Regions from separate parts of the Komagataeibacter ossonobensis genome, predicted to be linked through region 1. Evidence: predicted binding sites of a transcription regulator. Region 1 holds the regulator's gene; the other holds the start of a gene.
What was found. The regulator LexA, encoded in region 1, represses DNA repair genes until DNA is damaged. The targets are predictions, from matches to a motif close to TGTTCTANNTANGTTC.
Positions count from the first base shown of each region.

Region 1 (9,995 bases):
TGCCGCCCGCGGGGATGATGTCGGGCTGTTCCAGCGCCAGCCCCCAGTGGACCGCGCCAAGGAAGGACAGCATCACCGCCCCGTACCCGACAGCAGCCGTCAGCAGGCGCGGCGTATGGTCGGGGGTCAGGAACAGGATCGCGCATGTGCAGCCAACCAGTGGCAGCAGGCTTGCCAGCGCAGTGATGATGGCAAGCAGTGGCAGGCGTTTCACGGCGGGTCTCTCCTATCTTATTATGTTGTGCATAGCCTACTCTGGCATGATGCGCGGCATCTGTTATCGTGTGGGCAGGATATGCATGCGGTCGTATGCCGTATCCCCATAATGTCAAATCTGAGGAAACAGATACCATGAGCGCCATTATCGATATCATCGCCCGCGAAATACTCGACAGTCGTGGCAATCCCACCATCGAGGTGGATGTCGAACTGGCATCCGGCGCAAAAGGTCGGGCTGCGGTTCCTTCAGGCGCGTCCACCGGCGCGCATGAAGCTGTTGAACTGCGTGATGGTGACCCGAAACGCTATGGCGGCAAGGGTGTGCTCAAGGCTGCGGGCCATGTCGAGCATGAAATCCTTGAAGCCCTGCAGGGCGTGGAATCGACCGACCAGGTTGCCATTGACGAGGCGATGATCGACCTCGATGGTACACCCAACAAGTCCCGCCTGGGGGCAAACGCGATTCTGGGCGTGTCGCTGGCGGTGGCCAAGGCTTCGGCCGAGGAACTGCAGACCCCGCTGTACCGCTATGTCGGGGGCGTGTATGCCCGCACCCTGCCCGTGCCGATGATGAACATCATCAACGGTGGCGAACATGCCGACAACCCCATCGACATTCAGGAATTCATGATCCAGCCCGTGGGCGCGCCCACGGTGACGGATGCGATCCGCATGGGGTCGGAAATCTTTGCCCAGTTGAAGAAAAGCCTGTCGGGTGCCGGTTACAACACCAATGTCGGTGACGAAGGTGGATTCGCGCCCGCGCTGAAATCGGCCGATGAGGCATTGGGCTTCATGATGCGCGCGGTCGAGGCGGCAGGATACCGCCCCGGTGACGACGTGACCTTTGCACTGGATTGCGCCGCGACCGAGTTTTACAAGAACGGGCGTTATGAACTGAAGGGCGAGGACAAGAGCCTCGATGCCGCTGGCATGATCGCCTACCTGGCCGATCTTTCCGCCCGCTACCCCATCATCTCCATCGAGGATGGGCTGGCGGAAGATGACTGGGAAGGCTGGGCCGAACTGACTGCCAATCTTGGCCACAAGCTGCAGCTGGTGGGTGATGACCTGTTCGTGACCAATCCCGACCGCCTGCGTCGTGGCATCAAGGCCGGCGTCGCCAATTCCCTGCTGGTCAAGGTCAACCAGATCGGTACGCTGAGCGAGACGCTGGAAGCCGTGCAGATGGCGCAGCATGCCGGTTACACGGCGGTGATGAGCCACCGTTCGGGTGAGACGGAAGACAGCACCATTGCCGATCTGGCGGTGGCGACCAATTGCGGGCAGATCAAGACCGGGTCGCTTTCGCGTTCGGACCGGACGGCGAAATACAACCAGCTGATCCGTATCGAGAACGAACTGGCCACGGCCGCCCGTTATGCCGGGCGCACGATCCTGAAGAACGGGTGACATCCCATGCCGGACGGGGTAATCCCGTCCGGCAACAGGATATGGCGGGGAAAGGGTTACGATGCAGCTGGGCAAGATCATGAAGCGCGTGCTGGGGGCGACCATCCCCCCTGCCCTGTTCATCGGGCTTACGGCCTATTTCGGCTGGAATGTCATGCGGGGTGAACATGGGCTGCACAGCTATGCCGCACAGCTTCACCTGCTGGACGAAGCACGATCCGCCCAGAAAGATGCCGCGGCGGAACAGGAAGTCTGGCTGCGCCGCGTGCGCGGACTGAAGGAAGGGGCGCTGGATACCGACCTGCTGGATGAACGCGCGCGCTCCATGCAGAATCTGGCCCGGCAGGATGAAATCGTCGTTCCCTATGGGGAGCACGACCACCTGTATTGATCGCCCGTCTGGCAGGCACAAAAAAACCCCGGAAAAAATACCGGGGTTTTTTTGTATCCGTTTGCGCGGAAGATTATTTGATCTTCGCTTCGCGGAAGGCCACGTGCTTGCGGGCGACGGGGTCGTATTTGCGCATTTCCATCTTGCCGGTCTGGGCGCGGGCGTTCTTCTTGGTCACGTAGAAGTAGCCGGTGTCCGCCGTGGAGACGAGTTTGATCTGGATGGTGTTGGTCTTGGCCATGATATCCTCAGCACTGCTTTGCCGCTGCTGGAACATTCAGGTACAGCAGTGGTTCAAGTGGGCGGAAAATGCGCATACACAAGGCGCAGGTCAAGCGCTTTGGCCGATATTTCTGATTAAATTCGCACACAATGGGTAAAAAAGGAGCGCAGTGCACGATGTTGAGCGTCTCGGAAGCGCGCGAACGGATTCTGGACGGGGTGTTTCCCCTGCCATCTGAGGTCGTGGCCCTGACCGATGCCTGTGGGCGCGTCAGCGCGGTCCCGGTCATCGCCCGGCTGTCCAATCCCCCGGCTGATGTCTCATCCATGGATGGGTACGCCGTGCGCACGGCCGACCTGTCGGCACAGGGCGCGCGCCTGACCTGCATTGGCGCAGCGCCCGCGGGTCATCCCTTCGCTGGCACGGTGGAATCGGGTGAATGCGTGCGCATATTCACCGGCGCGGTCGTCCCCCCCGGTGCGGACGCCATCGTAATACAGGAAAATGCGCAGGCGGACGGCACATCTGTCACCACGACCACCACCGTGCGCCCCGGCACCTATATCCGGCGCAAGGGCCAGGACTTTGCCGAAGGCCAGGAAATCATCCCCGCAGGGCGCAGGCTGTCGGCGCGTGATATCGGCCTTGCCGCCGCAGCCAATCATGCATGGGTGCAGGTGACGCGCCGCCCGCGCGTGGCCATTGCCGCGACGGGTGATGAACTGCTGCTGCCCGGAAGCGGGATCGGGGCGGGACAGATCGCCAATTCCAACACCCCCATGCTGGCCGCCCTGCTGCGCGCGGCGGGCGCGGACCCGGTCATGCTGCCGGTGTTGCGTGACGACATGGCCGACCTTGCCACGCTGGAGCGCATGGTTGATGGCGTGGATATGCTGGTGACCGCAGGCGGCGCGAGTGTCGGTAACCATGACCTTGTGCGGCGCGGACTGGAACAGGTCGGGCTGAAAACCGATTTCTGGAAAATCGCCATGCGGCCGGGGCGTCCTCTCATGTACGGGCATCTGGGCCGCCTGCCGTTTGTCGGCCTGCCGGGCAATCCGGTGGCGGCGTTTGTCTGTTCGGTCGTGTTCATCCTGCCCGCCCTGCGCCGCATGGCGGGACTGGCGACCCCGATTGTGCCGCCCGAACGGGCGATACTGGGGGCGGACGTGCCCGAAAACGACCGGCGCATGGATCACCTGCGCGCGGAACTTGGTTATGATTCGGATGGGCGGCTGGTGGCGACCCCCTTCGCCATACAGGATTCGGCCATGCTGCACGTGCTGGCGCAAAGCGGTGCCCTGATTCTGCGTGCACCCCATGCCCCTGCGGCAAAGGCGGGGGAACCGTGCGACATGATCCGTATTGATCGCGTTCTGGAATAGGTCTTCACGCCGGTTGACGCGGCATGGGGAACCAATATAGAACACAGGAACAGGTTTTTGGTTTGTTCCATCATATTTCAGTCCGGGTGACACCGGTAACGGCAAAAGGACATGTGGCATGCTTACGAAGAAACAACATGAACTTTTGCTGTTTATCGACAGCCACCTGCGCAGGACGGGTTTTTCCCCGTCCTTTGATGAAATGAAGGACGCGCTGGGCCTGCGCTCCAAATCCGGTATTCACCGCCTGATTTCTGCGCTGGAGGAACGCGGTTTCCTCCATCGCAGGCATCATCGCGCCCGTGCGCTGGAAATCCTGCGCCTGCCTGATATCGAAGTGCCGCCCGCGCCGGCTCCGTCCGATTCACCTGCCCCGGTCCCCGGTCTGCCCGCTCCCGAAATGCTGGTGGTGGATGTACCCTTTGTGGGGCGGATTGCCGCCGGTAACCCCATTGAAGCCATTACACCGGAAACCACCCGCATCGCCGTTCCGGCCGACATGCTGGGCAAAGCCGGTCATTACGCGCTGGAAGTCGCGGGGGATTCGATGCAGGAGGCGGGCATTATGGACGGTGACATGGTCATTATCCGTGAAGGCATGCATGCAACGGACGGACAGATTGTCGTGGCCCTGATCGATGGGATGGAAGTCACGCTGAAGCGTCTGCGGCACGAGGGCAGCGATATCGCGCTGATCCCTGCCAACAGCCGTTATGAAACCCGCGTGCTGCCTGCCGGGCGTGTCAGCGTGCAGGGAACGCTGGCGGGCCTGATCCGGCGTTACTGAAAAGCCCGCCTGCGGACCGTGAAAAGTTTTCGGTGAAGCTTTCCCAAAAAAGCTTCAGGCAGTCCTGTTTTTCCTGAATTGGTCTTCAGGGCGTATCCCGTGCCACCTGCTCCCATGTGGGCAGGCGGGTAGCCAGTTGCGCCACCGCATCCGGCCCCATGGGGGTCATGGTCGGGAATTCAGCCAGTATGCGGACCCGGCCATGGCGTTCGATGGCGCTGCGGCCATGGGGTTCGGGTGGACCGTTCAGGATCACGCCCGCGACATGCAGCCCACGCGCCCGCAATGCCGCAAGGCTGAGCAGCGTATGGTTGATCGTGCCAAGCTGGCTGCGCGCCACCAGCACGACCGGCAGGGCCAGCCGGGCCATGAGGTCGATCATCAGGTAATTTTCGGCAATCGGCACAAACACGCCGCCTGCCCCTTCCACCACCAGCGGCCCCTTGCTGGCCACATGGCGCGGCAGGGTGATCATGGCGGGATCGATACGGGTATGGGCTACATGGGCCGCGTCCTCGGGCGACAGCGATGCCCCGAACGTGGCGGCCGGTGGGTAAAGGCGTGCCGGGTCCAGTCCCGCCAACTGCCGTACGCCCATGCTATCAGATGGCGCGTCATCCGTCCCGCTCTGCAACGGTTTCCAGTAAGCCGCGTCCCATGCCTTTACCAATGTCGCGGATGTCACCGTCTTGCCCACGTCCGTATCCGTGCCGGTAACGAACACGCCGGGCCAGAGCGCGCGGCGGAACAGCCCATAGCCCACCTGATAGGACACGGTAAACGGTCCATCCGTTCCAGCCGCTGCTGTCATTACACGGCGCAACTGACCGCCCGTGGCGGGCGCGTGGTCCGTATGCGTGGCCCCGATGGCGCGCAGTTCCCGCACGAAGGCCAGTGGGGTGGCCGGTGTATCGACAACCTCGGTATCGTGCCACATTCCCGCGCCACCGGCAGGCCATTCGGCCTGTAGCTGTTCGATGGCAGGATAATCCGGCACGGGACACACAACCCCGGCCTGCGCATATGCGTCCCGCCATTGCCGGAAACTGCCCACGCACAGCGTGGAAAGCGCCATCTGTCCGCCCGGTGCCAGCAGGTCGCCCAGCATGCGCAGCGTCCGTGGCCGGTGGGGAAACCACTGCATGGCCATGCTGGAACAGATCAGGTCAAACGGGCCTTCCACGTCCGGGGCTTCGGCATCCATGCAGTGCAGCGACAGCCTGTCATCATCGGCCATTTGCCGTCCCGTGCGGTCCAGCATGGTGGGGGCGATGTCGGTGGCGGTGATATGGGCTGCCGGAAACAGCCGACGCAGTTCACGGGTCAGGAAGCCTGTGCCGCAGCCGATCTCCAGAATACGGGCGGGCGTGCCGCCGGGGGCATGATGGGTGGCAATGCGGTGTGCCAGTTCGCGCGCCGCAATGCGTTGGACGCGGGCGGCCTGTTCATATCCCTGTGCCGCGTCAAAACGGGCGGCGATGCGGTCCTTGCGGGTCATGGTGCGGTTATCCGTCCGGTCATGGCCATAATGGCGTGGGCGCAGGTTGCGGTATGGGTCAGCGGCAGAAGGTGCCCCCCGTCGATCCATTGGGTTTCCATGCCGCCGCCAGGGGGAAAGCTGGCACGGGTCAGCGCGGGCGGCGCAATGGCGTCGTCCGTCCCGGCAATGACATGGACCGGGCATGTGACCCGTTGCAGGTCGGTCCTGCAATCCATGTCCATCAGGGCCATCAGTCCCTGCTCCAGCCGGGCGCGTTCGATATGGGATGGTAGCGGGGTATCAATGCCGGCACGCAGGCGAAAGCTGTGCAGCAGCCCTTCGGGTTCCCGTATCAGGCCGGTATGCATGCGTTCAATCACGCGGCGGGGAATGCCATGGGGAAAGTCGGCAGTCGTCCCGAACCGGCTGAAACCGTTTATCAGTACCAGTCCCCGGCACAGGGGACCATGGTGGCGCAGCAGCCACAGCGCACCCAGTGAATGTCCCACCCCGATATAGGGTACCTGTGGCAGCGCCAGCGTGGATTGCGGGGTGAAGAAGCCGAAATCGGTGCACGTCGTGCGCGCCGGACCAAGGGCAGTACGGGTTGCATCCCAGAATGTCGGGTCAAAGGCCCAGCCATGCACCAGCGCAATCGGGAGGGAGGCGGCATCCATGGTCATGCACGCTCCCGGGCGGCAAGGGTTATGGCGCGGGCCAGCTGGTCAACCATGCTGTCGGTATGGGCGGCACTCAGCGCCAGCCTTATGCGGCTGCCATTTGGGGGCACGGTGGGGGGACGGATGGCGGTGGCAAGGATGCCGTGGGCCTCCAGCCGGGCTGCGAATGCCAGTGCGTCTGTGGCCTCCCCTAGCAGGATGGGTATGATCTGGGTGGCGGACGGTCCTGATGACAGGCCGCAGTCTTGGATCACGCTGCGGATATGGTCGGCATTGCGGGCCAGTCGCGCCCGCGCTTCGTCCAGCGTGGGCACCAGTTCCAGCGCCGCATCCATCGCCCCCAGTACCGCAGGCGGTGGCGCGGTGGTGAATACGAATCCCGAACAGGCGTTCATCAGCCACTCACACAGGACCCGAGACCCGGCCACATAGGCCCCGAAACCGCCCAGCGCCTTGCTGAACGTCCCCATGACCAGATCAATTTCATGTCCCGCGCACAGTCCGCGTCCCTGCGGGCCAAGCACGCCGGTGGCGTGGGCTTCATCAACATAGGTAAAGGCGCCATGCCGCCGGGCAAGTGCGCCCAGCTGCGCAATATCGGTACGGTCGCCATCCATGCTGAACACGCTTTCGGTCACGATCACCCGCATGGCGCGCGTGTCAGCCGCGTGGCGTTCAAGCAGGCTGTCCAGATGCCCAAGGTCATTATGGCGGAAACGGATCTGCCGCACCCCGGCCGCCATGCAGCCCTGATGCAGACTGGCATGGTTCAGCCGGTCGGTGAAAACCAGCGGTGGCTCGCCCTGCCCTGCCGCCAGCCGCAGCAGGGCAGCAAGGACGGAGGCATTGGCCTGCCACCCGCTGGCCAGGATCACGGCCGCCTCGCTTCCCTTGAATGCAGCCAGTCGTGCCTCGACCTGCATGTGGCGCGGGCTGGTCCCGGTCACAAGGCGCGATGCCCCCGACCCGGTTCCGTCCTGCTGCAGCCATTCGGCGGCGCGGGCACGCAGCACGGGATGGTGGGACAGGCCCAGATAGTCATTGGATGAGAAATTGACCAGTTCGCGCCCGTCACGGATAACAGTGGCCGCCCCCACATGCTGCACGGGGCGCAGCACGCGACGGGTGTGCGTATCCGCCATATGGTCGAGCGCGGTCTGGAAAATTGGATCAAAACGGGCCATGAAGCGCATTCTCCTGCCGGAGCGCGCAGCCCCGGTCAATCCCGCCCACGTAATATCATGGAGTAGCCACATGCAGGGACCCCGATGGCTGGAACGCGGCATGAAGCATGTCTGGCTGCCCTATACCCAGATGCAGACCACCCTGCCCCCCCTTCCCGCCGTTAGCACGCATGGACGCACCATCACGCTGGCGGACGGGTCGGAACTGATTGATGGCATCGCGTCATGGTGGACAGCGTGCCATGGCTACAACCATCCCCATATTCGTGCCGCCGTCAGCGCACAGCTTGAATGCATGCCGCATGTCATGTTCGGCGGCCTGGTCAATGAACCTGCGCTGACACTGGCCAGCCGTCTGGCTGCCCTGCTGCCGGGGGATCTGGAACGGGTTTTCTTTACCGATTCCGGTTCCGTCGCGGTCGAGGTCGCGATGAAAATGGCCATCCAGTACTGGCTGAACCGTGGCCGGACGGGCCGGACACGGTTGCTGGCCTTCCGTGGTGGCTATCATGGCGACACGATGGCTACCATGGCCGTCTGTGACCCCGAAGAAGGCATGCATTCCCTGTATCAGGGCGCGCTGCCCGAACATTTCATTGCCGACCTGCCAGTGGATGCGGACAGCGTGCGGGCGTTGGATGAACTGCTGGCGCAATCAGGCGACAGTATTGCCGCGATTATTGTCGAGCCACTGGTGCAGGGCGCGGGCGGTATGCTGTTCCATTTCCCCGATGTGCTGCGCAACCTGCGCATGCTGGCGGACCGGCATGGCGTCCTGCTGATACTGGATGAAATATTCACCGGGTTTGGCCGCACCGGTACCATGTTCGCATGTGAACAGGCCGGGATCGTGCCGGATATCATCACGCTGTCCAAGGCCTTGACGGCGGGTACGATGGCGCTGGCTGCTACCGTGGCGCGCGCGCCTGTGTTTGATGCGTTCCTGTCGGATAATCCGCTGCACGCGCTCATGCACGGGCCGACCTTCATGGCCAATGCCATGGCGTGTGCCTGCGCCAATGCCTCGCTGGACCTGTTTGAACGTGAAGACTGCCTGGCCGGGGTCGCGCGCATTGCCCGGCAGATGCGCACCGAACTGGAACCCTGCCGCAGGCTGCCCCATGTGGTGGATGTGCGCGTCATGGGGGCGATCGGTGTGGTGGAACTGGACCGCATACGTGACATGAATGCGCTGAAGACCGCCCTGATCGCGCAGGGGGTCTGGGTGCGGCCCTTCCGTAATATCGTCTATCTGACGCCGGCTTTTAACATAACCACGTCCGAACTGGGCAAACTGACCGCTGCCATCCGCGCCGTTCTGGCGCAACCGGTGTAGCAGGCGATGCATCGGCGCTAGGCCATTTGGGACGGATCTGGTATAGAAAGCCCATGACTTTTTTTCAGCATCGATCCTGGCGCATGACAAATCATGACAGCAAGCGACAGATCGTACTGAAGATCCTGTCGGACGGGAAAGCCCGTTCAGTGCGTGAAATCGGTGACCTGTTCCCTGAACTGGGCACCTACCATGCCCGGCTGGCGTTGCAGGCGCTGCGTAATCAGGGGCTGGTCACGGTAGAAGATGCCCCGGATGTCAGTGATGGACGCAAGCGCAAGGTCTGGCGTCTGGTCAATCCTCACGCCTGAAGACGGTGTCCACAAAGTCCCCGTTTTACGTGGGCACATGGATCTTACGGCGTTGCACCGTAGTGGCATGGCCGGGCCATATTACCCGACCTGCAGGCGCGCATTCATTTATCAGGTGTAGCGTTTCGGAACCGTATACCGGTCAGCATTACCGGTATATCAGCCCCGCCCGATGATCCGGACGGGGCTATACCGGTTCACGATGGTGTGGATTCCAGTTCTTCCTTCTTTTCAACCGGCGGCTTGGTACGGCTGTTCCGCCGTGGGGCACGGGGTGCGCGCGGTGCCGGGGCGGGTACGGGTTCGCTGGCCACTGTGGGTTGTGGGGCGGTTTCCGCAGGTTCCGGGGCCTGCGCGATGGCGGGCTGTTCTGCCCCTTCCTCGGCGCCGCTGGTTTCCATGGGCTGGCGGTTGTCAATGGGACGCTGCTGACGGGCGGCCATGCGTTCCTGACGTTCCTGCTGGCTCTGCTGTGCCGCCTGCGTCATGGCGTTGAGAATGCGGAAGTAATGTTCGGCATGCTGGAAATAGGCTTCCGCCATGACGCGGTCGCCCGTACTGCTGGCGTCGCGGCCCAGCTGCAGGT
Region 1 covers NZ_JBXAYQ010000012.1:24,189-34,183, reverse strand. The annotation lists gene AC1RQ9_RS09080 (DUF3429 domain-containing protein) at 1-214, opposite strand, end outside; gene eno (phosphopyruvate hydratase) at 352-1,632, shown strand; gene AC1RQ9_RS09070 (FtsB family cell division protein) at 1,694-2,023, shown strand; gene rpmG (50S ribosomal protein L33) at 2,097-2,264, opposite strand; gene AC1RQ9_RS09060 (molybdopterin molybdotransferase MoeA) at 2,423-3,631, shown strand; gene lexA (transcriptional repressor LexA) at 3,750-4,418, shown strand; gene bioD (dethiobiotin synthase) at 4,504-5,916, opposite strand; gene AC1RQ9_RS09045 (alpha/beta fold hydrolase) at 5,913-6,581, opposite strand; gene AC1RQ9_RS09040 (aminotransferase class I/II-fold pyridoxal phosphate-dependent enzyme) at 6,578-7,771, opposite strand; gene AC1RQ9_RS09035 (adenosylmethionine--8-amino-7-oxononanoate transaminase) at 7,833-9,098, shown strand; gene AC1RQ9_RS09030 (hypothetical protein) at 9,152-9,409, shown strand; gene AC1RQ9_RS09025 (DUF4167 domain-containing protein) at 9,607-9,995, opposite strand, start outside.

Region 2 (9,995 bases), on a different contig from region 1:
ACGATGGATTTCATCGCCGTCAGCGACCATGATTCCTTGCGTGAAAAATCAGCTTCAAATTCTGATATTGTTACAGAGAATCTGACTGTACTTCGTCCGGATGGTTCAGTTCTGCTTTCAAACGTCAACATCACGCTGCCTCAGGGGCAGGATATTGTTCTGACCGGCGCATCTGGCGTTGGTAAATCCACCTTTCTACGCGCCCTTGCCGGAATCTGGCCATTTACCAGCGGTCAGATCCACGTGCCTGAGGCACGGGTAATGTTCCTGTCGCAGCGTCCGTATCTGCCACTGGGGACACTGCGCGAGGCACTCTGTTATCCCGTTGCCCCAGAAGCAGTTCCCGATGAGCGTGTTTGTCGGATCCTTGATCTGGTAGGCCTGTCATTCCTTGCTGATGAACGCGATACGGAAGCAAGGTGGACAGAACGCCTTTCGCCCGGCGAGCAGCAGCGTCTGATGTTTGGACGCATTCTGATAAATAGGCCTGAATGGATATTCCTCGATGAAACCACGTCAAATCTTGACCAGGAGGGAGAGATCCGTCTTTACGATCTTCTGCGCGAGCATATCCCGAATCTGACGATCGTTTCCATAACGCATCGTCAGGCACTCCAGGATCAACACGCCGTACAGATTGACATTGGATGCCATTCGCCCGGGCCGCGCGTGTGACAGCAGACCTCCAGACAGGGTGAAAGCTTCCGGTATCTCTCATGGATACCAGCAAACAATGATTGGTATTACATGACGCAGGGTGCCACCCATAGTAATGTGTTATCGTCCGAATGACGAACTGTAAGCGGAGAAATACGTTATGGATGAACAGATCCGAAAAACCGTCCTGAGAATGATCCCCTATGGGCTCTACGTACTGACAGGAGGAAGTCAGGACAGCACGATAGCATCGGCGACTATCAATTGGGTAACGCAGACCAGCTTCGTTCCTCCTCTGCTTGCCCTGGGCATCAAGACCGATTCCGCCATTTACGCAGAGGCAAGCAAAAGTGGCGATCTGGTGCTGAACATTCTCGGCAGAGAGCAGGGAAATCTGGCCTTTGCGTTCTTCAAGCCCGTTCCGTATGCGGATGGCAGACTGGGAGATTACGAGGTCAGGTGGGCCGCCAATGGAGCCCCCATACTCGCATGCGTCCCGGCGGCGGTTGAACTGAAAGTGAGACAGATTGTGGAACTGGGTGATCATCACACCTTTGTTTGCGAGGTTACCGGCGTCTACCTCACAAAAGACATTGCCGGTCGCCCTGATGACGCCATCCTGCACATGAAGGATCTTGGAGAAAAAGTCTTTTACGGAGGATAGACGCCGATCTTTGTCATGAATTGATGTTTTTTCGTCCCTTTGTGATGCATCTTGATCACGGAGAGTCTGAACCAGTCTGCCACCCCGGCAACGCGCATGACAGAACGGGATAAGGTTCCGATTTTACCATGTCTCTGTATCACAGCACGTGACTCTCCAGGATGACCCAACGGTTCTCAACGGGGCTGCGGGCATCAAGGCCTGATTTCGGGCAGGCGAGCGGCGCATCACGTCGTGTCGCCTGACCCAGCGTTGTATTCCTGCCGACTGTGCCATGTCGGTTTATGAATGACGTCTGATACCAGCCGTTGTTTGCCAGAACCCGTGAAAATCAGAGTATCTACCGGTTGTCCCCGTTTGCAAAATTTGCTGTAGATCGCGGCAATGAACGACTGCCATTACGTGAACTCCGGCCTTCAACCCATCTCGAAAATATCTACGGCGCCATGTTTTGTTATTTCTGAACCAGCCAGGACTGCCGTTCAACCAGTCGCCGTAATTGACATCAGACTCGTTCTTCCTGGTTATGTCCGTTTTACCTGTGAAAGTATTCAACACTTTGACAGTAAGCTCAAACCAGCCCGTAGCGTTCCAGAAGATCGTCAATCTCGGTCCCCTGTGTCAGGTGCCGGATCAGTCCGGATGCTGGCACCTTCTCTCCGTCCCGCAGTTCCGCAGCCGCCTGTAACAGCATCCGGACATCGAAAATGCCGCCCGACACTTCCGGCACAGCCCGCCTGACGCTGCACAGGGTATAGACCGCCTCCATCGCCGTGCGGACGGAATATTCCGTGGTGAAAACCGTATCGCGTGGCGTTTCGGCGAACTGCCCGAGAAAGGCGAGATTGACGCTCCCATCCGGCACTACCTTCGGTCGGTCAGCCGGTGCACGCGGCATGAACTGCGCCGTGATGAACGGCATCATGCACGGACGCGTCGTCGCCCCTGTCGCTGCCATGTCGTCGATCTGCTCCACCGGCACGCCCATATGGAACAGCCACTCACGAGTGATTTCCTCCCCCGTGCAGCCCTGCATGGGCTTTTTCACGTAATCGCCAGGCACGTCACTGAACAGACCATAGAGCCAGACCACCATCTGGCCTTCGGGCTGCCCCTTGAAATGAGGCTGACGGCTGACCACCCAGCTCATCAGCCAGGATGAATCCGCGATCGTGACCGGGCCACCCGTGATGATTTTCCCCGAAAACGGATCACGCCCCGTAATCCGCTTTACAAGCTCCGGAATCCGCGCATCCCGGGTCGTAACCGTAGCCGACAGCCAGCGGGATTTTTTCGTATCACCACAGAAAACATCAGGATGCCCGAATGCGGCATCCTGCGCTGCGATAGTGCGCCAGAGCTGCCAGATGCTCCCCTCTCCGATGGTCGTATCAATCGGCGCGGGTGTATGATGGTCGCCCCAGCGTGAATTCTCCACCATGGAACCGTTGGTCACGAACACCAGCTCCGCCGAACCCAGGTCAACACCAGCGGTCGCGCCATTTTCCAGCCAGTCGAGACGGGTCGCAACTTTCGTTCTGCCCGACACATCAACGGCAACATTCGTCACCGTCACACCATGACGGAACACGACGCCCTGATCGGCAAGCCATGTGGCCAGTGGTCTGCTCAGGGATTCCTGCTGGTTATATCTGGTGAATTTCAGCGCATGCAGATCCTTCAGTCCGAGGATCTGATGCACGAACCGTGCGAGATAGCGCTTCATCTCAATGGCGCTGTGCCAGGTCTCGAACGCGAACATCGACCGCCAGAACAGCCAGAAGTTCGACGCCATGAAATCGCCGGACAACACATCCGCGATCGTCTTTCCCGCCAGTTCGTCCTCATCGGTCAGAATGAGGGTAATGATCTCGCGCCGCGCCTTTCCCGTGAGCGTCAGCCTGTCACGATCGGCGAGGGGCTGTCCCCGATTGCACATGGCGCGGACCGGACTTGTAGACGGATCGGCCTGATTGACCTGCCAGACTTCATCCAGCACTGATGCATCGGGAATTTCCAGAGACGGAATGGAACGATACAGATCCCACAGACACTGGAACTGCTCTTCCATCTCCCGACCGCCACGGATCAGCCAGCCGGTCTCCGCATTCCCCGCCCCATCCAGCGCACCACCATCGCTGTCCGATGCCTCAAGAATGGTGATGGCTGAAGGCGTCATGCCCGTATCTCGGATGAGGAACGCCGCCGCCGCCATGCCCGCCAGCCCGCCGCCCACGATCCACGCTGACCGTCCTTCCATACCCTGCGGGGCTGGAGGGTGAACGAAAGCCTCGTAATTGCTGTGAGCGTATCTCATGGCGCATGTCCTTTTCTGAAAAGGGCCGATGGCGGGAAACCCTTCCAGCCATACAACACCTGCTAAGCCGATCTGTCGTTGCGATGTATCAAACGCCCCGAACAGGACAGGATGATCCCCTTTCTCAGTCAGCCAGAGCCGGCGCCTGCACCCGATACAGAACTCCATCGGGCAGCGGACGCTGAAGCGCCAGAGCCTCTGCTATCGGTGCCGTCATCCAGCGCTCCAGCTCATCCGGTTGCGTCAGGATCACAGGCATGGCTTTCGGATGGATCGCGCCCACCTCCAGATTGGCGTCCGTGGTCAGAAAACCGAACAGATCATCCGTCGTCTCTCCGTCCGCCAGCTTGCGCACGGACGTCCATCGACACCAAATCCCGGCAAAGAAGACCAGCGGTTCTCCATCATTCCGCGCAAACCACACCGGTCGTGATGTCCCGTCGGGCAGACGCTCCGGTTCGGAGAACGCCGTCAATGGCACCAGACAACGATGTTGCACGCCCTCCCAGCGTTTCCACCATGTCGAGGACGGATTGCGGATGTTGGTTACACCCCGGTCGACCCTGTGTCCCTTGAGATAGCCAGGAGGTGTCGGCATGCCCCAGCGTGCCATGACCAGTTCGCGACCGTTTCCGCCGTTCCGCACGATCGGGGCCATTGTATTCGGGTATATCTCCGTCAAAGGCTGGAGATTGCCCGTCAGATCATCGAGAACCTTTGCAATCTCCCGGATCGCTTTCTGGTTCGATGTCATGGCGTAGAGATTGCACATCAGGAATGCTTCTCCCCGTAAGCCGGAACCGACGCCGGTTCCTGTTCCGCCACAGGCTCATGCGACAGTGCACCCGGCAGGGCCAGACAGGCCAGAAGCCCCGCCAGCGCCAGAAGAAAGAGAGCAGACCACCAGCCATACAGAAAGGCGCCGGCCACGCCGCCCAGCGTGAAGGACAGCACGATGGCGGCATGCAGCCCCAGACACTCGCGCGTACCGGTCCGCCGGGCTGGGTCAACCGGATGAAAAAAGCTCTCCAACCAGTCCGCCAGTTCCAGCCCCACATCGGTGAGCATTCCCGTCATATGGGTGGTGCGGACACGCGCCCCGGAAATGCGTGTGACCGTGGCGTTCTGAAGCCCCATGAGGAAACTCAACCCAAAGGCCAGCACCGGATCCCGTGGCTGGGCCGAAAACAGAAGATCCACGCCCCCCAGAAACCCGAGCAGGCAGGCTTCCAGCAGGATGCTCCGTGCGTAGATTGAGGGCAGGTTGTGGCGACGGCCCGCATTGACCAGAAGCGCCGACAGCACGGCTCCTGCGACAAAGGCCAATATCAGACCGCAGCAGGACAGGACCAGTTCCAGATGGCCTTCATGCAGGCCACTCGCCAGTGCTGAGACATTGCCGGTCATATTGGCCGAATAATAGCCCACGGCCAGAAACCCGGTGGCGTTCACGGCACCGGCGATAGCCGCCAGCGAGCAGCCCAGACGCCTGTCGATGCTGGCGTTGCGCTCCGCTCCCTCGTGAACAAGCACCTGTGCCTCCCATCGTGACTGACCGCATGAGGGAGACTCCGTGTTTGTCGGTTTCCCCGGACAACGATCTTTTTTATGGGCGGGATGGTAACAGCCCGCCCTCTTCCGACAAAGCGTCCTGTTTTCAATTTCTTAGGACGATATCTTCCCGGATTGCGAATTGCCACAGATGTGGCGCGATACGCTCCTCCGAAAGATGAATGTTGACTCCCCACGCCATTAAAGAACAAATCAGGAACATATAATCAGGAAACCCACCAGGACGAATGGATACTGAGTCGTGACATGACTGCCGAACCCCAGAAAAAATCCGGTCTGGAGACGCTGCGGGCCGCGATCAGCCGTCTCGAAGGGCATAGCGACCGACGCCGCAAGGTACTGCCCTTTGGCGTGCGCGAGATCGATGCGCGTCTGCCCGGTGGCGGGCTGGCTCTGGGCGCCCTCCATGAAGTGGCGGGAGGGGGGAATGACGCCCTGCATAGTGCCGCGGCCGGACAGTTCTGCGCCGGGATCGCGGCCCGCACGCGTGGCAAGGTGCTGTGGATCGTCACCCGCCAGGATGTGTTCGCCCCTTCCCTAAAACAGGTGGGTCTTTCCGCCCGGCGAACCATCTATGTCGAGGCACGCTCGGACGTCGATGTGCTTGCCTGTTTCGAGGAAGGACTGCGGCATGGCGGCCTTGGGGCTGTGGTCGCCGAGGTGGCGCGTCTGTCCATGACGGCCTCACGCCGCCTGCAACTGGCGGCCGAGACGTCCGGCTCTCTTGGCATCGCCATCCGGCGCTGGCGGCGACAGACGGATGCGGCGGATTTTGGTCAGCCGACTGCCAGTGTGACCCGCTGGCGGGTCTCCGTCCTGCCGTCTGTGTCGTTGCCGGTGCCCGGTGTGGGAAGACCGCGCTGGTTGCTGGAACTCATCCGTGCCCGTGCGGGCGAATGTGCCGATTTTGAAGTGGAGGCCTGTGATGGCAAGGGTCGTCTCTCTTTACCTGCCACTCTGGCCGACCGACCGGATCAGGAAACGACTTGGACCAGACGCGCCCGCGCCTGAAACGCCGCTGGCCCTTGTCGGACGGGAAGGACGACGCCGGGTTCTACTGTCTGTTGATCTGGCCGCCCGCAAGCTGGGGCTGCGCCCCGGCACGCCGGTGGCCAAGGCCCAGGCGCTCTATCCCGATCTGGTGCTGATGGACGCCGATCCCGAAGGCGACCGGCTGGGGCTGGAAAAACTCGCCCTGTGGTTCCAGCACAGGGTCGCGCCCATTGTGGCGGTCGATGCCCCGGACGGGCTGGTACTGGACACGACCGGGGCGGATCACCTGCATGGTGGCGAACTTCCCATGCTCAAGGACATGGTTCACCGCATGGCGGGAGCCGGTTTCCGGGCAACGGCCGTGGTGGCGGACACCTGGGGCGCTGCGCACGCCATCGCCCGCTATGGTAGGGTGCCGATTGCCGTTGTGCCGCCGGGTAACACCGCTTCTGTATTGGCCGATCTTCCGGTTGAAGCGCTGCGCCTGCCGGACCCGATCATCGACGGACTGGCCACGCTGGGCGTATCCCGCATCGGACCACTTGCCGCCATGCCCCGCGCCCCTCTGGCGCTGCGGTTCGGGCCGGATGTAGCTCGCAGGCTGGATCAGGCTTTCGGGCGTATTGGTGAAGCCATCGTGCCAGTCCGCCCGGTCGATCCGGTCGAGGTCAGCCGGAATTTCGCCGAGCCCATCGGCGCGGCGGAGACCATTGCCCGTTATATCGGCAGGCTGGTGCCGCTGCTCTGCCAGGGGCTGGACGAGCGTGGACAGGGCGTGCGGCGTCTCGACCTGCTGCTGCATCGCGTGGACAGCCGCACCGAGGCGATCCGCGTGGCGACGGCCATGCCGGTGCGGGACGTCAAACGCCTGACCCGACTGCTGTGCGAGAAGATCGAAACCATCGATCCAGGGTTCGGCATTGAGCGCATGGTGCTGATTGCCTCGCTGGCCGAACCGATGGACCGGCGTCAGACCGTGTCCTCCCTGATCGCCGAGGAAGAAGCCGATGTGTCCGACCTGATCGACACGCTGGCCAACCGTGTCGGCATGCAGGCGCTCTATCGCTTTGCCCCGGTGGAAAGCGACCTGCCCGAACGCTCCTTCTGCCGTGTGCCTGCGCTGGCGCCCGAGGAGACGAAGGACTGGCCGGAGCACTGGCCACGGCCCACACGCCTGCTGGCGCGACCCGAGCCGGTGCAGGCCATGGCGGAACTGCCGGACCAGCCGCCGCTGTTCTTCATCTGGCGCGGCGTGCGGCGGAAGGTGAAATGCGCCGACGGGCCGGAGCGTGTTTTTGGCGAATGGTGGAAGAATGACGCGGAACTGACCATCGCCCGCGATTACTTCCGGATAGAGGATACCAGCGGCGAGCGTTTCTGGCTCTACCGGGCGGGTGATGGCGAGCATGGCGAGACCGGCTCGCAGGGCTGGTTCCTGCATGGGATCTTCGGGTGAGCATCTCGGTACCACGCTACGCCGAACTGCAGGTCACGACCTATTTCTCGTTCCTGCGTGGAGCCTCCTCGCCGATCGAACTGTTCGAACAGGCCAGGGCGCTGGGTATCGAAGCGCTCGGGATCTGCGACCGGAATTCCCTGGCAGGAATGGTGCAGGCGCATGGAGCGGCAAAGCAGGTCGGGCTCCGGCTTGTCGTGGGCTGTCGCCTCGACCTGGCCGATTTCCCGCCGGTATTGGTCTACCCTACGGACCGGGCCGCCTATGGTAGGCTGTGTCGTCTGCTCACCGTTGGCAAGGCACGGGCCGGAAAGGGAAAGTGTCATCTTCTCTGGGATGACTTGATCGCCTGGGGCGAAGGCCAGACCGTCGTCATGATCCCGGACACGGCAGACGATGCCTGCGCCCTGCACCTGCGCAAGCTAAAAAACGCCTTTGCTGACCGCGCCTATATGGCGCTGACACTGCTGCGCCGCCCCAATGACCAGATGCGGTTGTATGAGCTGGCGAACCTTGCCCATCAGGCCCGTGTCCCAACCGTTGTAACCAACGACGCACTGTTCCACACCCATGACCGTCGCATCCTGCAGGATGTCGTCACCTGCATCCGCCACAACACCACCATCGACGAGGCGGGGTTTGTCCGCGAACGTCATGCCGATCGCTATCTCAAACCGCCACAGGAAATGGCCCGGCTGTTCAGCCGTTACACGGAAGCGGTGGCTCGCACCATGGACATCGTGGAGCGCTGCCGCTTCTCGCTCGATGATCTGGCCTACCAGTATCCTGATGAAGTCTCCGTACCTGGCCAGACACCCCAGCAGGCGCTGGAGGCGCTGACTTGGGAGGGCGCCCGTTCCGTCTATCCGGATGGCGTACCGGATGACGTGGCGGAAACGCTCCGCCATGAACTCGGACTGATCGGGCGGATGAACTACGCACCGTATTTCCTGACCGTGAACAGCATCGTCCGCTATGCCCGCTCCCAGGACATTCTCTGCCAAGGCCGTGGCTCGGCTGCCAATTCTGCCGTTTGCTACGTGCTCGGCATTACTGCCATCGATCCGGCCCGCAACTCGTTGCTGTTCGAACGCTTCGTCTCCGAGGAGCGGGGCGAGCCACCGGATATCGACGTGGATTTCGAGCATGCGCGACGTGAACAGGTCATCCAGTGGGTCTATGAGCATTACGGGCGTGACCGGGCGGCACTGACGGCGGTGGTGATCCGTTATCGCGCCAAGGGAGCACTCCGGGACGTTGGCAAGGTGATGGGCCTCCCCGAAGACCTGATCCGCACGCTGTCAGGTCAGATCTGGGGCTGGGGGCGCAAACTGGATGATGAGGCCCTGAATGAGACGGGTATTGACCTGTCCGACCGGCGCATTCGCCTGACACTCGACTTGGCACGTTGCCTGATCGGCGTGCCACGCCACCTGTCACAGCATCCCGGCGGCTTCGTGCTGACGCATGACCGGCTGGATGAACTGGTGCCGATTGAGCCCGCCTCTATGGAGCAGCGTCAGATCATCGAATGGGACAAGGATGATATCGACGTTCTGAAATTCATGAAGGTCGATATCCTGGCGCTCGGCATGCTGACCTGCATGAAAAAGGGGCTGGATCTGCTGGCGGAACACAAGGGCCAGCACTTCACGCTCCAGAGCATTCCGGCCGAAGATCCGCGCACCTACGCCATGATCCGCAAGGCTGACACCATCGGCGTGTTCCAGATTGAATCCCGCGCCCAGATGTCCATGCTGCCACGGCTCAAACCGCGTGTGTTCTATGATCTCGTCATTGAGGTCGCGATCGTGCGTCCAGGCCCCATTCAGGGGGATATGGTGCATCCCTATCTGCGTCGCCGTGAGGGGATCGAGCCGGAAAACTATCCTACCCCGGAACTGGAAAAGGTTCTGAAAAAGACACTCGGGATCCCGTTGTTTCAGGAACAGGCGATGCAGGTCGCCATGATCTGTGCGGGGTTTACAGCCGCAGAGGCCGATCAGTTGCGTCGGGCCATGGCGACGTTCAAAAATACCGGCACGGTCTCGCAGTTTCAGACACGCCTGATCAATGGCATGCGCGCCAATGGGTATGATGAGGAATTCGCCGAGCGGATCTACCAGCAATTGGAAGGCTTCGGTTCCTACGGTTTTCCCGAGAGCCATGCGGCGAGTTTCGCCATTCTGGCCTATTCATCCTCATGGATGAAATGCACCCATCCAGATGTGTTTCTGGCCTCCCTCCTGAATTCCCAGCCGATGGGATTCTATGCGCCGGCACAACTGGTCCGTGATGCGCGGGAACATGGCGTGGAAATCCGGCCCGTTTGCGTC
Region 2 covers NZ_JBXAYQ010000045.1:1,009-11,003, reverse strand. The annotation lists gene AC1RQ9_RS16145 (ABC transporter ATP-binding protein/permease) at 1-675, shown strand, start outside; gene AC1RQ9_RS16140 (flavin reductase family protein) at 818-1,321, shown strand; gene AC1RQ9_RS16135 (oleate hydratase) at 1,893-3,638, opposite strand; gene AC1RQ9_RS16130 (SOS response-associated peptidase) at 3,763-4,410, opposite strand; gene AC1RQ9_RS16125 (YoaK family protein) at 4,410-5,171, opposite strand; gene AC1RQ9_RS16120 (ImuA family protein) at 5,457-6,221, shown strand; gene AC1RQ9_RS16115 (Y-family DNA polymerase) at 6,136-7,659, shown strand; gene AC1RQ9_RS16110 (error-prone DNA polymerase) at 7,656-9,995, shown strand, end outside.
Region 2: the regulator LexA is predicted to act here: its motif matches at 5,396-5,411, upstream of AC1RQ9_RS16120 (ImuA family protein).